2 linked regions of the Variovorax terrae genome follow. The protein of the gene in region 2 interacts with the protein of the main gene of each other region in a pairwise test. Links are inferred from orthologs where the notes say so. Each region holds a gene or a part of one and is shown on either strand. Other genes may lie near its edges. The genes, in order: MMF98_RS08540 and grxD.

Region 1 (7,555 bases), on a different replicon or contig from region 2:
GAAGCGGCCCGGGCCCGCGTCACCGAGCGCGTGCGGACGCAGTCCGGCGGCAAGGGCGAGGTGCTGCTGCGCGAAGGAGAGCCGGTCGAGGGCTGGTATGCGGTGCTGTCGGGCCTGGTCAAGCTGCAGAGCCAGTCGCCGCAGGGGCGGCTGTCGGTGTTTCTGGGCGTGCCCGGCGGTGAATGGTTTGGCGAAGGCTCGGTCCTGAAGACCGAGCCGCGCCGCTACGACGTGATCGCGCTGCGCGACACCGAGCTGCTGTGCCTGCCGCGCGGCCAGTTCGACGAGCTGCGCGCCACCAGCCTGGAGTTCAACCAGGCGCTGGTGACCCAGATGAACATGCGGCTGGGCCAGGCCATGGCCATCATCGAGGCCGGCCGCATCCGCTCGCCCGAGCAGCGCGTCGCGCTCTACCTGAGCCGGCTCTTCTGGCATGGCCTGCGCCGGCTCAGGCTGTCACAGGAAGAGCTGGGGCATCTGGTCGGCCTGTCGCGCCAGACCGTCAACCGGGCCCTCAAATCGCTCGAGCAGCAGGGGCTTGTGTCGCTGGAATCCGGCCGCGTGAGCATCCTCGACGAGGAAAAGCTGGCCCGGCTCCTGACCCACCCCGAAACGGCCGCCGAGTAACCCTGCCCGGGCTGCGCCGCGGCGCATGCGGCGACAATCCTCCCCATGAACCCGCCCGCCGACACGGCCCTCGACCCCGCTCCGGGCCTTGCCTGGCACAACAGCTTCGCCGCGCTCGGCGAAGACTTCTACACCTTGCTGCCGCCCACGCCCCTGCCCGAGCCCTATTGGGTCGGCAAGAACCCCGCGCTGGCGCGCGAACTGGAGCTGGACGATGCCTGGTTCGCCTCGCAGGCCGCGCTCGAGGCCTTCACCGGCAACCGGGCGCTGGCCGGCAGCCGGGCGCTGGCCAGCGTCTACAGCGGCCATCAGTTCGGCGTCTGGGCCGGCCAGCTCGGCGACGGCCGGGCCCTCCTGCTTGGCGAGCTGCAGACACCCGCCGGCCCGCAGGAGCTTCAGCTCAAGGGCAGCGGCCGCACACCCTACTCGCGCATGGGCGATGGCCGCGCGGTGCTGCGTTCGAGCGTGCGCGAGTTCCTGTGCAGCGAAGCCATGCAGGCCCTGGGCATCCCGACCAGCCGCGCCCTGTGCGTGACCGGCTCGGACGCGCCAGTGCGCCGCGAGGAGATCGAAACCGCCGCCGTGGTCACGCGCGTGGCGCCGAGCTTCATCCGCTTCGGCCATTTCGAGCATTTCGCGGCCAGCCGGCAGCATGCGCAGCTCAGGATCCTGGCCGACTACGTGATCGACCGGTTCTACCCGGCGTGCCGCACCACGGAGCAGTTCGCCGGCAATCCCTATGCCGCGCTGCTGGAGGCCGTGAGCGGGCGCACCGCCGCGATGGTGGCGCAGTGGCAGGCCGTGGGCTTCTGCCATGGCGTGATGAACACCGACAACATGAGCATCCTGGGGCTGACCATCGACTACGGCCCGTTCCAGTTCCTCGATACCTTCAACCCCGGCCACATCTGCAACCACAGCGACACCCACGGCCGCTACGCCTATGGCAAGCAACCCAACGTCGCCTACTGGAACCTGTTCTGCCTGGGCCAGGCCCTGCTGCCGCTGGTCGGTGAGCAGGAACTCGCGCTGGCGGCGCTGGAGCCGTACAAGACCGTCTTTCCCCGGGAGTTCGAGGCGCGCATGCGCGCCAAGCTGGGCCTGGCGGATGCGCAGCCGGGCGATCTGGCGCTGATCGAGTCGCTTCTCAAGCTGCTGACCCGGGACCAGGTCGACTACACCATCTTCTGGCGGCGGCTGTCACACCATGTTGCAGGGGCCGGGCCCGAAACGGTGCGCGACCTGTTTCTCGACCGGGCCGCGTTCGACGCCTGGCTGCTACAATTTTCGGAGCGCCTCACGACCGCTGGACCTGGACATCCGGCCGATTTGATGCTCAAAACCAACCCGAAGTACGTGCTGCGCAACCATCTGGGCCAACAGGCCATCGAAAAAGCGAAACTAAAGGATTTTTCCGGGGTCGATACCTTGCTGAGCCTGCTGCAGGCCCCATTTGACGAACATCCGGGACAGGACGCAGCTGCCGGCTTCCCGCCCGACTGGGCCTCTTCCATCGAAATCAGCTGTTCATCATGAGCCACAAGATCGAAAAGACCGACGCCGAATGGCAGGCGCTGCTCGCGCACAAGGGCGCCGAGCCGCGCGCCTTCGAAGTCACGCGCCACGCGGCCACCGAGCGGCCGTTCACCGGCAAGTACGAGGCCCACTGGGCCGACGGCTCCTACCACTGCGTCTGCTGCGGCGCCAAGCTGTTCGACTCCGACACCAAGTTCGACGCCGGCTGCGGCTGGCCGAGCTTCTCGCTGGCGAGTCCCGGCGCGATCCGCGAGATCGTGGACCGCAGCCATGGCATGGTGCGCACCGAAACCGTGTGCGCCCAATGCGATGCCCATCTGGGCCATGTGTTCGAAGACGGCCCGGCACCCACCGGCCTGCGTTACTGCATGAATTCGGCCTCGCTGGATTTCACGCCCCAGCCCTCCCCCTGACCCGGCCGCCCCCCTCTCCATGAAACTGTTTCTCGACTTCTTCCCCATCATCCTGTTCTTCGTGGCCTTCAAGGTCTGGGGCATCTATGTCGCCACGGCCGTGGCCATCGCCGCCACACTGGTGCAGATCGGCTACGTCCGCTTCAAGCACGGCAAGGTCGAGCCCATGCAATGGATCAGCCTGGGCGTGATCGTGCTGTTCGGCGGCGCTACCCTGATCGCCCACAACGACACCTTCATCAAATGGAAGCCCACCGTGCTGTACTGGCTGATGGGCGGCGCGCTGCTGGCGGGCCAGTTGTTCTTCAGGAAGAACCTGCTCAAGTCGCTGATGGGCGCCCAGATGGAGCTGCCCGACAACGCCTGGCGCGTGATGAACTGGAGCTGGACTGCCTTCTTCGCGGTAATGGGCGTCATCAACCTGTGGGTGGCCTTCAATTTCGACACCGACACCTGGGTCAACTTCAAGCTGTTCGGCGGCCTGGGCCTGATGGTGCTGTTCGTGATCGGCCAGGCGCTCTACCTGGGCCGCTACCTCAAGACCGACACGGAGACACGCGACTCGTGAGCACCGCCATCCACGCCGCCGCGCTCGAGCAGCGGCTGCGCGACGCGCTGGCGCCGACGCAGCTCGAAGTGCTGGACGAAAGCGCCGCCCACGCCGGCCATGCGGGCGCCAACGGCACGGGTTTCGGCACCCATTTCCGGGTGCGGATCGCGTCACCTTTGTTTACAGGACAGCCCCGATTGGCGCGCCATCGCCTTGTGTATGATGCGCTGCAAGATTTCATTGATCGGGGCGTTCATGCCATCGCCATTGAAACGCTCTGATACCGCCCCGCTTTGCCATGCTTTCATGAGCGGGTTGCGCTTCATTTTCTAAGACTATCAAGGAAAGACCATGAAAAAGCAGTTCTTATCGGCTATCGCAGCTGCGGCCGTCCTGGGCGCGGTGGCGTTGCCTGCTGCAGCGCAAAACGTCGCCGTGGTGAACGGCAAGGCCGTGCCCAAGTCGCGCGTCGATGCCCTGACGCAGCAAGTGGCGCGCACCGGCCGCCCCATCACGCCCGAGATGCAGGGCCAGATCAAGGATGAAGTGATCGCGCGCGAGATCTTCATCCAGGAAGCGCAAAAGCGCGGCCTCGACGCCACCGACGACTACAAGACCCAGCTCGAGCTGGCCCGCCAGAGCCTGCTGATCCGCGAACTGTTCGCCGACTTCCAGAAGACCCACCCGGTGACCGACGCCGACATCAAGGCCGAGTACGACAAGTTCGTCGCGGCCAACGGCGGCAAGGAATACAAGGCGCGCCACATCCTGGTTGAAAACGAAGCCGATGCCAAGGCCATCATCGCCCAGCTCAAGAAGGGCGCCAAGTTCGAGGACATCGCCAAGAAGCAGTCCAAGGATCCCGGGTCCGGCGCCAATGGTGGCGACCTCGACTGGGCCACGCCCAGCAACTACGTGAAGGAGTTCTCCGACGCGCTGGTCAAGCTCAACAAGGGACAGCTCACCGACACGCCGGTGAAGAGCCAGTTCGGCTGGCACATCATCCGCCTGGACGACGTGCGCCAGGCCCAGTTGCCCAAGCTGGAAGAGGTCAAGCCCCAGATCTCGCAGCAACTGCAGCAGCAGAAGCTGGCCGCCTTCCAGGAAGAACTGCGCAGCAAGGCCAAGGTGGAATAAGAGCTCTCCCGCTTTTTCCGAGTACAACGCGGCCCACGGGCCGCGTTGTTCATTTGAGCGCTGCCAGCGCCGTCAGCAGGCCGATCAGCACCGGCTGGTGCAGCATGTACCAGCTCAGGCTCCAGCGGCCCAGCAGCGCCAGCGGCCGGCCTGCCGCCCCGCCCGGAACGCGCGCCAGCCATTGCGGCCGCTGCTCCAGCACCCAGCGGCCGGCAGCCATGCCCCACCACATCACGCCCAGCCAGGGCAGCACGGGCACATAGTCTTCGGTGATGGGCTTCTTGGTGATCAGGCCGAGCCAGTTCAGCGGCCGGGCATTGAACATCTCGGCAAAACTGCTCAAGGTCCCTGTCGCCAGGAGCTGTTCAGCTATGAATTTCATAGCAATCGCGAGCGCGCCGGCAAGCCACAGCCAACGGCCCCAGCCCGCCGTGAGCCGGACGATGAGAAGCATCACCGCAATGCCGTGCAGCACGCCGAAGTAGATATAGCTTTGCGGGAACATCAGGGCCGATCCCGCCGTGACCAGCAGCGCACAGCCCGCCACCTGCGCCCAGCGCCGCCAGAAACGCCGCCAGCTCTGCCCCTGATGCACCGCGATGGCCTGCCCGAACCCCGCGCAGAACAGGAACAGGCTCACGATGCAGGTGCGCTGCCAGGTCCAGAAAGGGTCATGGTAGAAGTTTTGCCGCAGGTAGCCGAAGTGGTTGAGGTCGAAGCAGAAGTGGAACACCGTCATCCAGACGATGGCCACGCCGCGCAAGGCATCGATCGACCCGAAACGCTGTGTGGAAGAAGCCATGGGCGCCAAGTGTACGCAGGGCCCGCGGCTGACGGCGCACGTGGTCCAGGCGCCTAGTCGCTTTGGGTGATTTACACCTCGCCACCGTTTCCCGACACTGTGCGCTCGCTCACACCGGCGCCGTCCCTCACGTGTACCGCCAGCCGCCCGGGCCTCTGCCCGCCACCAGAGACCCTTGATGCAACAAGGCCGTCACACCTTCATCGCCCTGCCGTTCCTAGAATCACCAACATTACAAATTACTAACAAATGGCCACCGGGCCCCGTTGATGCGGGCGCAGGCGGGCAGACATGAAGGTTGATTCGTCGTTGGATCTGCCCGCGCAGCGCGCGGGCTGGGCGCGTCATGCGCCCCCCGCCTTTGCGGCCTTGACGGTGGCAGGCTGGGTCGTGCTGGCCTGCTGTGTCAATCCCGCGCAGTTTGCCGACAGCATCGAGCAGTACAACTGGGCCCACAGCCTGGAGCTCGGCTACTGGAAACACCCGCCCCTTCCGACCTGGCTCATGGCCCTGGCCATCTGCCTGATGGGTGCCTCCCCGGCCACGGCCTATCTGCTGGCCGCCCTCTGCCTCGCAGGCTGCGCCTTCTGCACCTGGAAAATCGCGCAGCGGCTGCTGCCGCCAGGATCTTCGGCCCCCGCCATCGCCGTGGTGCTGTGGTCGCTGCACCAGGGCTTCTCGTGGCGCGCCCAGACCTACAACCACAACACCGTCCTGGTGCTGGCCATTGCCGCGATGGTCTGGGCCACGCTGGTGGCGGTGCAGAGCCGGCGGCTGCTGCACTGGGGCATCGTGGGGCTGCTGGCCGGCGCGGCGCTGCTGAGCAAATACCAGGCGGTCGTTCCGATTCTTGGCGTCCTGTTTGTCCTATGGCGGATCGGCGTGCTCAGAGGCCCGCAAGGCCAGCGCCGGGGCGTGGCCCTGGCCCTGCTGGTGGCCTGTGCCGTGTTCCTGCCGCACCTGCTCTGGTCGCTTCAGCACGGCCTGCCGTCCTATCAGTATTTCAAGCAAAGCGCCCCGGTCCTGGGTTACAGCGAACGCATCGTGCGCTGGCTGTCTTTCCTCACGAACCAGCTGCGCTTTCATCTGCCCATGCTGGCCGCGCTTGGCGTGGCCGTGCTGTTCGCCCGGGCCCGGCCGGCCGAGCCTTCCACCGGTGCGGCCAATTCCACCCTGGTCACGCAGTGGTTCTGGGGGCTGGTGGGCATTCCCTTTCTGGTCCTGATGGCGATCGTGCTGCTGGGCGGCGTGAAGCTGCAGAGCTTCTGGGGGCTGCAGACGATGCAGTTCGTGCCGCTGCTGATTGCCTGGCAGATCAGCCGGCTCCCCTTTCGCATCCGGCTCAAGCCGCTCGTCTTCGCCGCGCTGGCGATCCATCTGGCCGGCGCCTTCCTCTACATGCGATCGATCAGCAGCCCGACGGCGCAGCGCTCGCTCACGAGCGCCGACCGCATCTTTCCCGCGCGCACCATGGCAGCCCGCGCCCTCGCCGACTGGCAGGCAGCCACCACCTGCCCGCTCCGCTACGTGGTGGGCCCCGGCTTCGAAGCCGGGTTGATCTCGGTCTACTCGGGCGCCTATCCCTCGGTGCTGGAAGACGGCGACTTCCACAAGTCGCCCTGGATCGACCGGGCCGACCTGCAACGCCGCGGCGCGCTGATCATCGGCAGCGCGCTGCCCGGGCCGGGCCTGTCTAGCCCGCCGCAGATGCATTCCATGGAGGTGCCTGCCAGGCGCCGAGGCGCGGCGGGGCAGACGCAGCAGTTGTACTGGTCGGTCACGCCGCCGCGCGAGCCCTGCCCCGGTTGAGCGGCTTCGGCGCCGGCCGCCTCACGGGGCGACGGCAGGCGTGCGCTGGCGCAGCAGCTTGAGCTGCTGGCGGAACAGCTTGGACAGCTCTCCCACCAGCACGCTGACGCGCGCCGGCACGAAGCGGCTGCTGGGCATCACCGCGTAGAGCGGCACCTCTTCACCAACGTAGTTCGGCAGCAGCCGGATCAGGGCGCCGCTGGCCAGCGAAGGCGCCACCACCAGCTCGGACTGGTAGGTGATGCCCCGCCCTGCCAGCGCCCACTGGTGCGCGATGGAAGCGTCATGGCAGGCCAGCCGGCCACTGACCTTGACCTGTGCGGGCGCCCCGGGCGAGGCCGCAGGCTCGAAATACCAGCGGTCGTACATGCGGTCCCGCACGCGCGACACCAGGCATTCGTGATGGGCCAGGTCGCGGGGATGCCGGGGCACGCCGTGTTGCGCCAGGTAGGCCGGGCTGGCACAGGCCAGGCGCCGCGCCGGTGCCAGCAGCCGCGCCACCAGGCTCGAATCGATCAGCGGGCCATTGCGCACCGCCACGTCGATGGCGTCGCGCACCAGGTCGAGCTGCGCATCGCTGACCTGCAGATCGATCTGGATCGCGGGATGGTGCGCAGCGAACTCCGCCAGCCAGTCGACCAGCAGTTCCCGCGCCATGGTGACCGAGGCCGTGATGCAGAT
Region 2 (7,547 bases):
GGCCAACCGCCATGTCGACCCGACGCTGGGCCTGAGCTACAGCCGCACGCCGACCGGGCCCGCGTCGATCGACGCCGACGGCAACCTGGTGGATGGCTCGCCGCGCTCGCGCACCCTGAGCGTCACGCTGTCGATCCCGATTCCGTTCTCGCGGCTGCAGCGCGGCGAGCTGATCCAGGCGGCCTCGGCGGTGACGCAGGCCATGCTCGGCCTGAACCAGGCCGAGCTCAAGGCCGAGGCCGACGTGCGCGTGGCCCATACGCAGTTTCTAGCCGCGCGCGACAACCTGCGCCGCTACCGCGAATCCGTGCTGGCCGACGCCGACCGGGTGCTCGAGGGCATGCGCCTGTCGTACCGCAAGGGCGCGGCCTCGCTGCTGGAGCTGCTGGCGGCCCAGCGCTCGGCCGACGAGGCCTACCTGGCCAGCCTGCAGGCGCAGGCCGATCTGGCGAGCGCCACGGTCCAGTTACAGTTGAGCCTGGGCCAGCGCCCGGCGCTGTGATCCGCAAGGACTGTCCGCATGATGACTGTCGATCGTCACCGCGCTCCCGCCCGGCTGCACCACCGCGTGGCGCTGATCGTCTGCGCCGAGGCGCGGGACAGCGCCCGCGAGCTGCTGCGCTGCGCCGCCTATGACACCCGGGTGCAGCTCTCCTGTGTGCAGGAGCAGTGGCTCGGCCTGCCGCCGGCCCGCTGCATGCTCAGCGGCGAGTTCACCGGCTCGGTCGCCGCGGCGGCCCGCCTGGTGCAGGGCCTGGCTCGGCTGCTGGAGCCGTCGCAGCTGGTCCTGATCCGGCTCGATACGCTGGGCGGCCTGGCCCGCAGCGCCGCCCCGATGATGCCTGCACCGGCGATGGAACCCGCGGCGCGCCGCGCGCTCCAACGCCTGCGCCCCCCTTCCGAACACAGGCCCCCCGCAACCGGAGTCCCCGCATGAATTTCCTGAAGACCTGGTTTGGCAACTTCCTGCGCAGCCGCCACACCGCCAAGCATTTCGGCCGCCGGGCCCTGCTGGAGACGGTGGCGGGGCGGGGCCTGTCGCAGCCGGTGCCGGAGCACCTCTCGCGCGACCTGCTGCGCGCGGCCCGCGACGACCTGTCGGCGGCGCTGGTGCAGCTCGATTCCCACGAAGACGGCCTGAGCGCGCCGGAAGCCGCGGCCCTGCTGGAGCACTACGGCCCCAACGAGGTCGAGCACGAAAAGCCGCTGGCCTGGTGGCTGCACCTGTGGCAGTGCTACAAGAACCCGTTCAACCTGCTGCTCACGGTGCTGGCCGTGGTGTCGTACCTGACCGAGGACGCCAAGGCCACGATCGTGATCAGCACGATGGTGGTGCTGTCCACGCTGATCCGCTTCGTGCAGGAGGGCCGCTCCAGCCGCGCCGCCGAGCGCCTCAAGGCCATGGTGAGCAACACCGCCACCGTGATCCGGCGCGACCTCGGCACCGAGGCGGCCGAGGTGGCCGAGCGCTACTTCGAGGCGCACCTGCACACGCGCCGCCCGCCCTCGCGCCAGGAGGTGCCGATCCGCGAGCTGGTGCCGGGCGACCACGTGGTGCTGTCGGCCGGCGACATGATCCCGGCCGACTGCCGCGTGATGACGGCCAAGGACCTGTTCGTGGGCCAGGCCGCGATGACCGGCGAATCGCTGCCGGTGGAGAAGTTCGCCGAGCGGCGCGCCAGCAGCGACAGCGTGCTGGAGCAGAGCAACCTGCTGTTCATGGGCACCAACGTGGTGTCGGGCTCGGCCACGGCGCTGGTGGTGGCCACCGGCAACCGCACCTATTTCGGCATGCTGGCCACCCGCGTCACCGCCACCGACCGCACGCCGACCGCGTTCCAGGCCGGCGTCAACAGCGTGAGCTGGCTGCTGATCCGCTTCGCGCTGGTGATGGTGCCGATCGTCCTGCTGGTCAACGGCTTCACCAAGGGCGACTGGATGGAGGCCTTCCTGTTCGCGCTCTCGGTGGCGGTGGGCCTGACGCCCGAGATGCTGCCGATGATCGTGACCTCCACGCTGGCCAAGGGCGCCGTGCTGCTGGCGCGCCGCAAGGTGATCGTGAAGCGGCTGGACGCGATCCAGAACTTCGGCGCGATGGACGTGCTGTGCACCGACAAGACCGGCACGCTGACGCAGGACAAGATCGCGCTGGAGCGCCACACCGACGTGTTCGGCAACTCCTCGGAGGAGGTGCTGAAGTTCGCCTACCTCAACAGCCACTACCAGACCGGGCTGAAGAACCTGCTCGACCGCGCCGTGCTCGAGCACGTGGAACTGCAGACCGAGCTCAAGCTGGAGCAGGACTACCGCAAGATCGACGAGATTCCGTTCGACTTCGAGCGCCGGCGCATGTCGGTCGTGGTGTCGGAGCGCGACGACCACCACGAGCTGATCTGCAAGGGCGCGCTGGAGGAGATGCTGTCCGTGTGCGCGCGCGTGCGCATCGAGAACGGCGAGGGCCCGCAGGAGCATGCGCTGGACGAGGCCATGCTGGCGCGCGTGCTCGAGGTGACCCGCCGCCTGAACGAGGACGGGTTGCGCGTGGTGGCGGTGGCGATGAAGGAGATCCCGGCCAGCCCCAACGCCTACTCGGTGGCCGACGAGGCCGACCTGACGCTGATCGGCTACATCGCCTTCCTCGACCCGCCCAAGGAATCGGCCGCGCCGGCGCTGAAGGCGCTCAACGAGCACGGCGTCACCGTCAAGGTGCTGACCGGCGACAACGAACTCGTCACGGCCCGGGTGTGCAGCCAGGTCGGCCTGCCGGCCGACGACGTGCTGCTCGGCTCGCAGATCGAGCGCATGAGCGACGAGGCCCTGGCCCATGCCGTGGACGTGCACCAGGTGTTCGCCAAGCTCACGCCGCTGCACAAGGAGCGGCTGGTGCGCGCGCTGCGGGCCAAGGGCCACGTGGTGGGCTTCATGGGCGACGGCATCAACGACGCGCCGGCGCTGCGCGCGGCCGACATCGGCATCTCGGTGGACAGCGCGGTGGACATCGCCAAGGAGGCGGCCGACATCATCCTGCTCGAGAAGAGCCTGATGGTGCTGGAGGAGGGCGTGATCGAGGGCCGCCGGACCTTCAGCAACATGCTCAAGTACATCCGCATGACGGCCAGCTCCAACTTCGGCAACGTGTTCTCGGTGCTGGTGGCCAGTGCCTTCCTGCCGTTCCTGCCGATGCTGCCGCTGCAGCTCCTGGTGCAGAACCTGCTGTACGACATCTCGCAGATCGCGATCCCGTTCGACAACGTGGACAGCGAGCTGGTGCGCAAGCCGCTGCGCTGGAACCCGGGCGACATCGGCCGCTTCATGCTGTTCTTCGGCCCGGTCAGCTCGATCTTCGACATCGTGACCTTCGCCCTGATGTGGTTCGTGTTCAAGGCCAGCAGCGTGGAGCAGCAGACGCTGTTCCAGTCGGGCTGGTTCGTCGTGGGGCTGATCACGCAGACCCTGATCGTGCACATGATCCGCACGCCCAAGCTACCGTTCATCGAGAGCCGCGCGGCGTGGCCGCTGCTGCTGACCACGGCGGCCATCATGGCGGTCGGCATCTTCCTGCCGATGGGGCCGTTGCACGACTACTTCAAGCTGCAGCCGCTGCCGCTGCTGTTCTTCCCCTGGCTGGTGGCGATCCTGCTGGGCTACGCCGTGCTCACCACGGCGATGAAGAAGTTCTACATCCGGCGCTTCGGCTGGCAGTGAAGGAAGGAGGGCCGCCGGGCAGTGTGGCAGTTGTGTGCTATCAAAAATATAGCTGAAAATAACCACCCCGCCTGGACATTAGCCAAACTTTCCTCTGAAAATCTGCCAAAGCACGAAATACACTGGATCTGCGTTGCCGCGGTCCTTCTCTAGTTCAGGAGGGAACGATGGCATCCGGTCCCAGCCAGATTTCCATTTGGCCTGGTTTGACCCTGTTTTCGTAGCCGCGCACAAAAATGCACTGCAACGGCATCTTCAGAATCCCGCCCAGCGCCGTGGCGGTGGTGCTGCATGATGCTTTGTCGTCTGGCCGGAAGTACCGCAGGACGTTGACTCCCCTGTAGTCCGGAATCGCCTCCGTGAGGTAGATGGTCGCACTATTCAAAATCTCCGAATGTTTGGCTCTCAGCAGCGTGTCCAGTGCTGCGCGTTGCGATGCCTTGGCGACTTGCGGATAAATGAAGATCGCGGGTTGCTGTGTGCCTTTACTGGGCTGGACGTTTAGCAGGTCCTCGCTTGAAGTGGCACCGGGGCAACTCGTAAGGGGTTTTGTGGCGCTCGCATTCTTATGCACGCACATTTCTCCCTGGTAGTCGATGGTGACTCCCAGACTGGCCAACTGGCTGACGGTGCTGGCAATGGTTTGAATGGCCACGTCACTCAGGGTGGCGCTCACTTGGACTGGTGTTGTCGAGGTGGCGGTCGCAGCGGTCGCTGCTGCGTTGAGAGCCGGGCCCTGAGCGGCGAGGCTGTCGTAGAACTTGCGGGCGTCATCGGCCTTTTTCTTTTTTGCATTCCAGTCCAACTTTTTGTCCTGGCAGTCCTTTTGGTCGCCCGTGTCCGCGATGGCGGTGCAATCTTTCTCTTTTCCTTCGGCCGGCTTGGCCTTGTCGAGCACCGCGTCGTAGGCCTTTTTAGCGTTGCCCTCAGCCGTTTCGGTCGCTTTGACGTCGTCACGAGCGGCAGTCAACTGGTCAGCGAATTTGGCGGCAGCACCTCCGGCCGAGCCGCCGCTGAATGCGGACGTGCGGTTGAGCTGCGGCCGTATCATGTTGGTCAACTGCTCGATGGCCAGCACCGACACCAGCATGCGTTGATCTCGTGCTGCTTGAAGAGTCATTTCTTCGTCGCTGATCATGTTGTTTAGCTGACGCTCACAACTGCGATACAGCGACATGGCCAGCAGATTGACCGTCTGCGACCGCTCGATGGCGCCGCCAGATTCGGCGATGGCTTGAGCCAGTGAGGCGCTCAGGTTCTTTTGCTCGGCAGTGGCCGTGGCGCTGGCCGAGGCGTTTGCGCTCGCGCTGATGACGGAAAAAATGTCCGGCGCCTGTTCCGCACACAGCTTGATGGTGGCTTCGGCGCCAGTGCCGTATTGCACCGAATGAACGGCGCGCTGCTTGGCGTCCATGGTCACGATCGCCTGCCGGGCTCCCGGGGCATCCGTGACGGTCTGGTTGCGGTAGATCGAGGTCCAGTTGGCGGCGCAGCCGGTGAGCCCGAGGAAGAGGAGGCCTCCCCCTGACCAAGCCAGGATTTGGCGCCTGGCGTTCAAGAACCGATAACGTGCGCTACCTCTTGAGTTGCGTGTGTGATGAGCCATGTGAATCCCCTCCGGTGTGCCTTTGGCGGCACTGTGATGCTAGGGCGGGGTGCGGCTCGTGTCATACCACAAATGGAGTAGAACGGTCTGCGGTCAGCCATGGTGCGGACGACTGCTTTCCTGATTTCGGCAGAGCAAAAACCGCCCGGGGGCGGCTTGGCTTGGAAGGGAATGGAGGGAGGTCGGCTCAGGCCTGTGCACTCAGCACCTGCTGGAGCTCGCCGTTCTCGTACATCTCCATCATGATGTCCGAGCCGCCGATGAACTCGCCCTTCACGTAGAGCTGCGGGATGGTGGGCCAGTTGCTGTAGGCCTTGATGCCCTGGCGGATCTCGTCGTCCTCCAGCACGTTCACGGTCTTGAGGGTGCGGGGGTCCACGCCGCAGGCCTTGAGGATCTGGATGGCGCGGCCCGAGAAGCCGCACATGGGGAAGCTCGCGCTGCCCTTCATGAACAGCAGGATGTCGTTGTGCTTGACGAGGTCGTCGATGCGTTGCTGGGCGTTGCTCATGGGTCACTCTCCTAAAGGGGGCTTCACCCGGCCGGGCCGGGCCGGGATCGGAAGCGTTACCCCCGATTATCCCAGCGCCGGCCATTGTCCGCCGGAGCAGCGCTCAATGCCGGCCAGATCGCGGTGGCTGGCCACGGCGCCGAAGCCGCGCTGCGCCAGCAGGGCGCGCACGGCCGCGGCCTGGTCCCAGCCGTGCTCCAGCAGCAGCCAGCCGCCGGGGTGCAGGTGGGCGGGCGCCTGCGAGACGATGGCGCGCAGGTCGTCCAGCCCGTCGGGGCCGGCCGCCAGGGCCTCGCGCGGCTCGTGGCCGAGCGCGGCCAGGTGCGGGTCGTCCTGCGCGATGTAGGGCGGGTTGGAGGCGATCAGGTGGTAGCGGCCCGGGGTGCCGGCCAGCCAGGAGCCCTGGCGGAACGCCACCTCCAGCCCGAGCCGCTGGGCATTGGCCTGCGCCACGGCCAGCGCGCCGGCGCTGGCGTCCACGGCGCTCACCTGGGCATCGGGGCGCGCGTGCTTGAGGGCCAGCGCGATGGCGCCGCTGCCGGTGCCCAGGTCCAGCACCGAGGCGCCCGGCTGGCCGGCCAGGACCTGCAGGCTCCACTCGACCAGGGTCTCGGTGTCGGGCCGCGGCACCAGCACGCGGGCGTCCACCTGCAGCGCCAGGCCGAAGAACTCGCGCCGGCCGGTGAGGTAGGCCAGCGGCTCGCCGGCGGCGCGGCGCTGGCTGAGCTGCTGGAACTGCTGCTGCGCGGCCTCGGGCAGGGCGTCGCCGTCATGCGCCAGCAGCCAGGCGCGGCCGTGCTCGGCGCGGCCCAGCGCGTGCAGCAGCAGCAGCTGGGCGTCCAGGCGCTCGAGGCCGAGCGCGGCGGCGGCTTGCAGGGCCTGGGCGATCGTCATGGCATCAAGGTGCTATCAAAATAGTAGCAATAAATGACCGTGGGGCGAGGACCTTGGCCGTATTTCATCCAAAATCAGGCCGAAACGCCGAGTTCCAGCTCTTCGAGCTGCTCGGCCTTGCGCGCCAGCAGCAGCGCGTCGATCACCTCGTCGAGGTCGCCCTCCATGATGAACTGCAGCTTGTACAGCGTGAGGTTGATGCGGTGGTCGGTCAGGCGGCCCTGCGGGAAGTTGTAGGTGCGGATGCGGTCGCTGCGGTCGCCGCTGCCGATCAGGCCCTTGCGCGTGGCGGCCTCCCTGGCGGCGCGCTCGCTGCGCTCCTTTTCGTGGATGCGCGCGGCCAGCACCTGCATGGCCTTGGCCTTGTTGCGGTGCTGGCTGCGGTCGTCCTGGCACTCGGCCACGATGCCGGTGGGAATGTGGGTGATGCGCACGGCCGAGTCGGTCTTGTTCACGTGCTGGCCGCCGGCGCCACTGGCGCGGTAGGTGTCGATGCGCAGGTCGGCCGGGTTGATCTGCACCGCCTGCGCCTCGTCGGGCTCGGGCAGCGCGGCCACGGTGCAGGCGCTGGTGTGGATGCGGCCCTGCGTCTCGGTGGCGGGCACGCGCTGCACGCGGTGGCCGCCGGACTCGAACTTGAGCTTGCCGTAGACGCTGTCGCCCACCACGCGGATCACCACCTCCTTGTAGCCGCCGACCTCGCCCTCGCTCTCGCTCACGATCTCGCAGCGCCAGCCCTGGCGCTCGGCGTAGCGGGTGTACATGCGCAGCAGGTCGCCGGCGAACAGGGCCGACTCGTCGCCGCCGGTGCCGGCGCGGATTTCGAGGAAG

Evidence for each region.
Region 1: the proteins of grxD (region 2) and MMF98_RS08540 interact in binary tests that used the Escherichia coli proteins (3 or more experiments, as listed by UniProt). The link is inferred for Variovorax terrae from one-to-one orthologs.

The regions. Positions count from the first base shown.
Region 1 is NZ_JALGBI010000001.1:1,803,846-1,811,400, reverse strand. Bases 1,827-4,773 are described here. They hold MMF98_RS08540 (BolA family protein), read left to right. Parts: upstream 1,827-3,140; coding sequence 3,141-3,407; downstream 3,408-4,773. Other genes in these bases: MMF98_RS08530 (acetyltransferase domain-containing protein), read right to left, coding at 4,313-4,773; MMF98_RS08535 (peptidylprolyl isomerase), read left to right, coding at 3,478-4,263; MMF98_RS08545 (septation protein A), read left to right, coding at 2,596-3,144; msrB (peptide-methionine (R)-S-oxide reductase MsrB), read left to right, coding at 2,160-2,576; MMF98_RS08555 (protein adenylyltransferase SelO), read left to right, coding at 1,827-2,163. Outside these bases: MMF98_RS08560 (Crp/Fnr family transcriptional regulator), read left to right, coding at 1-627; more of MMF98_RS08555, read left to right, coding at 673-1,826; more of MMF98_RS08530, read right to left, coding at 4,774-5,065; MMF98_RS08525 (glycosyltransferase family 39 protein), read left to right, coding at 5,357-6,874; MMF98_RS08520 (LysR family transcriptional regulator), read right to left, coding at 6,896-7,555. UniProt on the Escherichia coli protein: Transcriptional regulator that plays an important role in general stress response. Has many effects on cell morphology, cell growth and cell division. Acts by regulating the transcription of many genes, including dacA (PBP-5), dacC (PBP-6), ampC and mreB.
Region 2 is NZ_JALGBI010000002.1:491,350-498,896, forward strand. What follows is about bases 4,161-7,099. They hold grxD (Grx4 family monothiol glutaredoxin), read right to left. Parts: upstream 5,823-7,099; coding sequence 5,499-5,822; downstream 4,161-5,498. Other genes in these bases: MMF98_RS17790 (hypothetical protein), read right to left, coding at 4,161-5,311; prmC (peptide chain release factor N(5)-glutamine methyltransferase), read right to left, coding at 5,889-6,716; prfA (peptide chain release factor 1), read right to left, coding at 6,791-7,099. Outside these bases: MMF98_RS17775 (TolC family protein), read left to right, coding at 1-502; MMF98_RS17780 (hypothetical protein), read left to right, coding at 521-937; mgtA (magnesium-translocating P-type ATPase), read left to right, coding at 934-3,705; more of MMF98_RS17790, read right to left, coding at 3,860-4,160; more of prfA, read right to left, coding at 7,100-7,547. UniProt on the Escherichia coli protein: Monothiol glutaredoxin involved in the biogenesis of iron-sulfur clusters.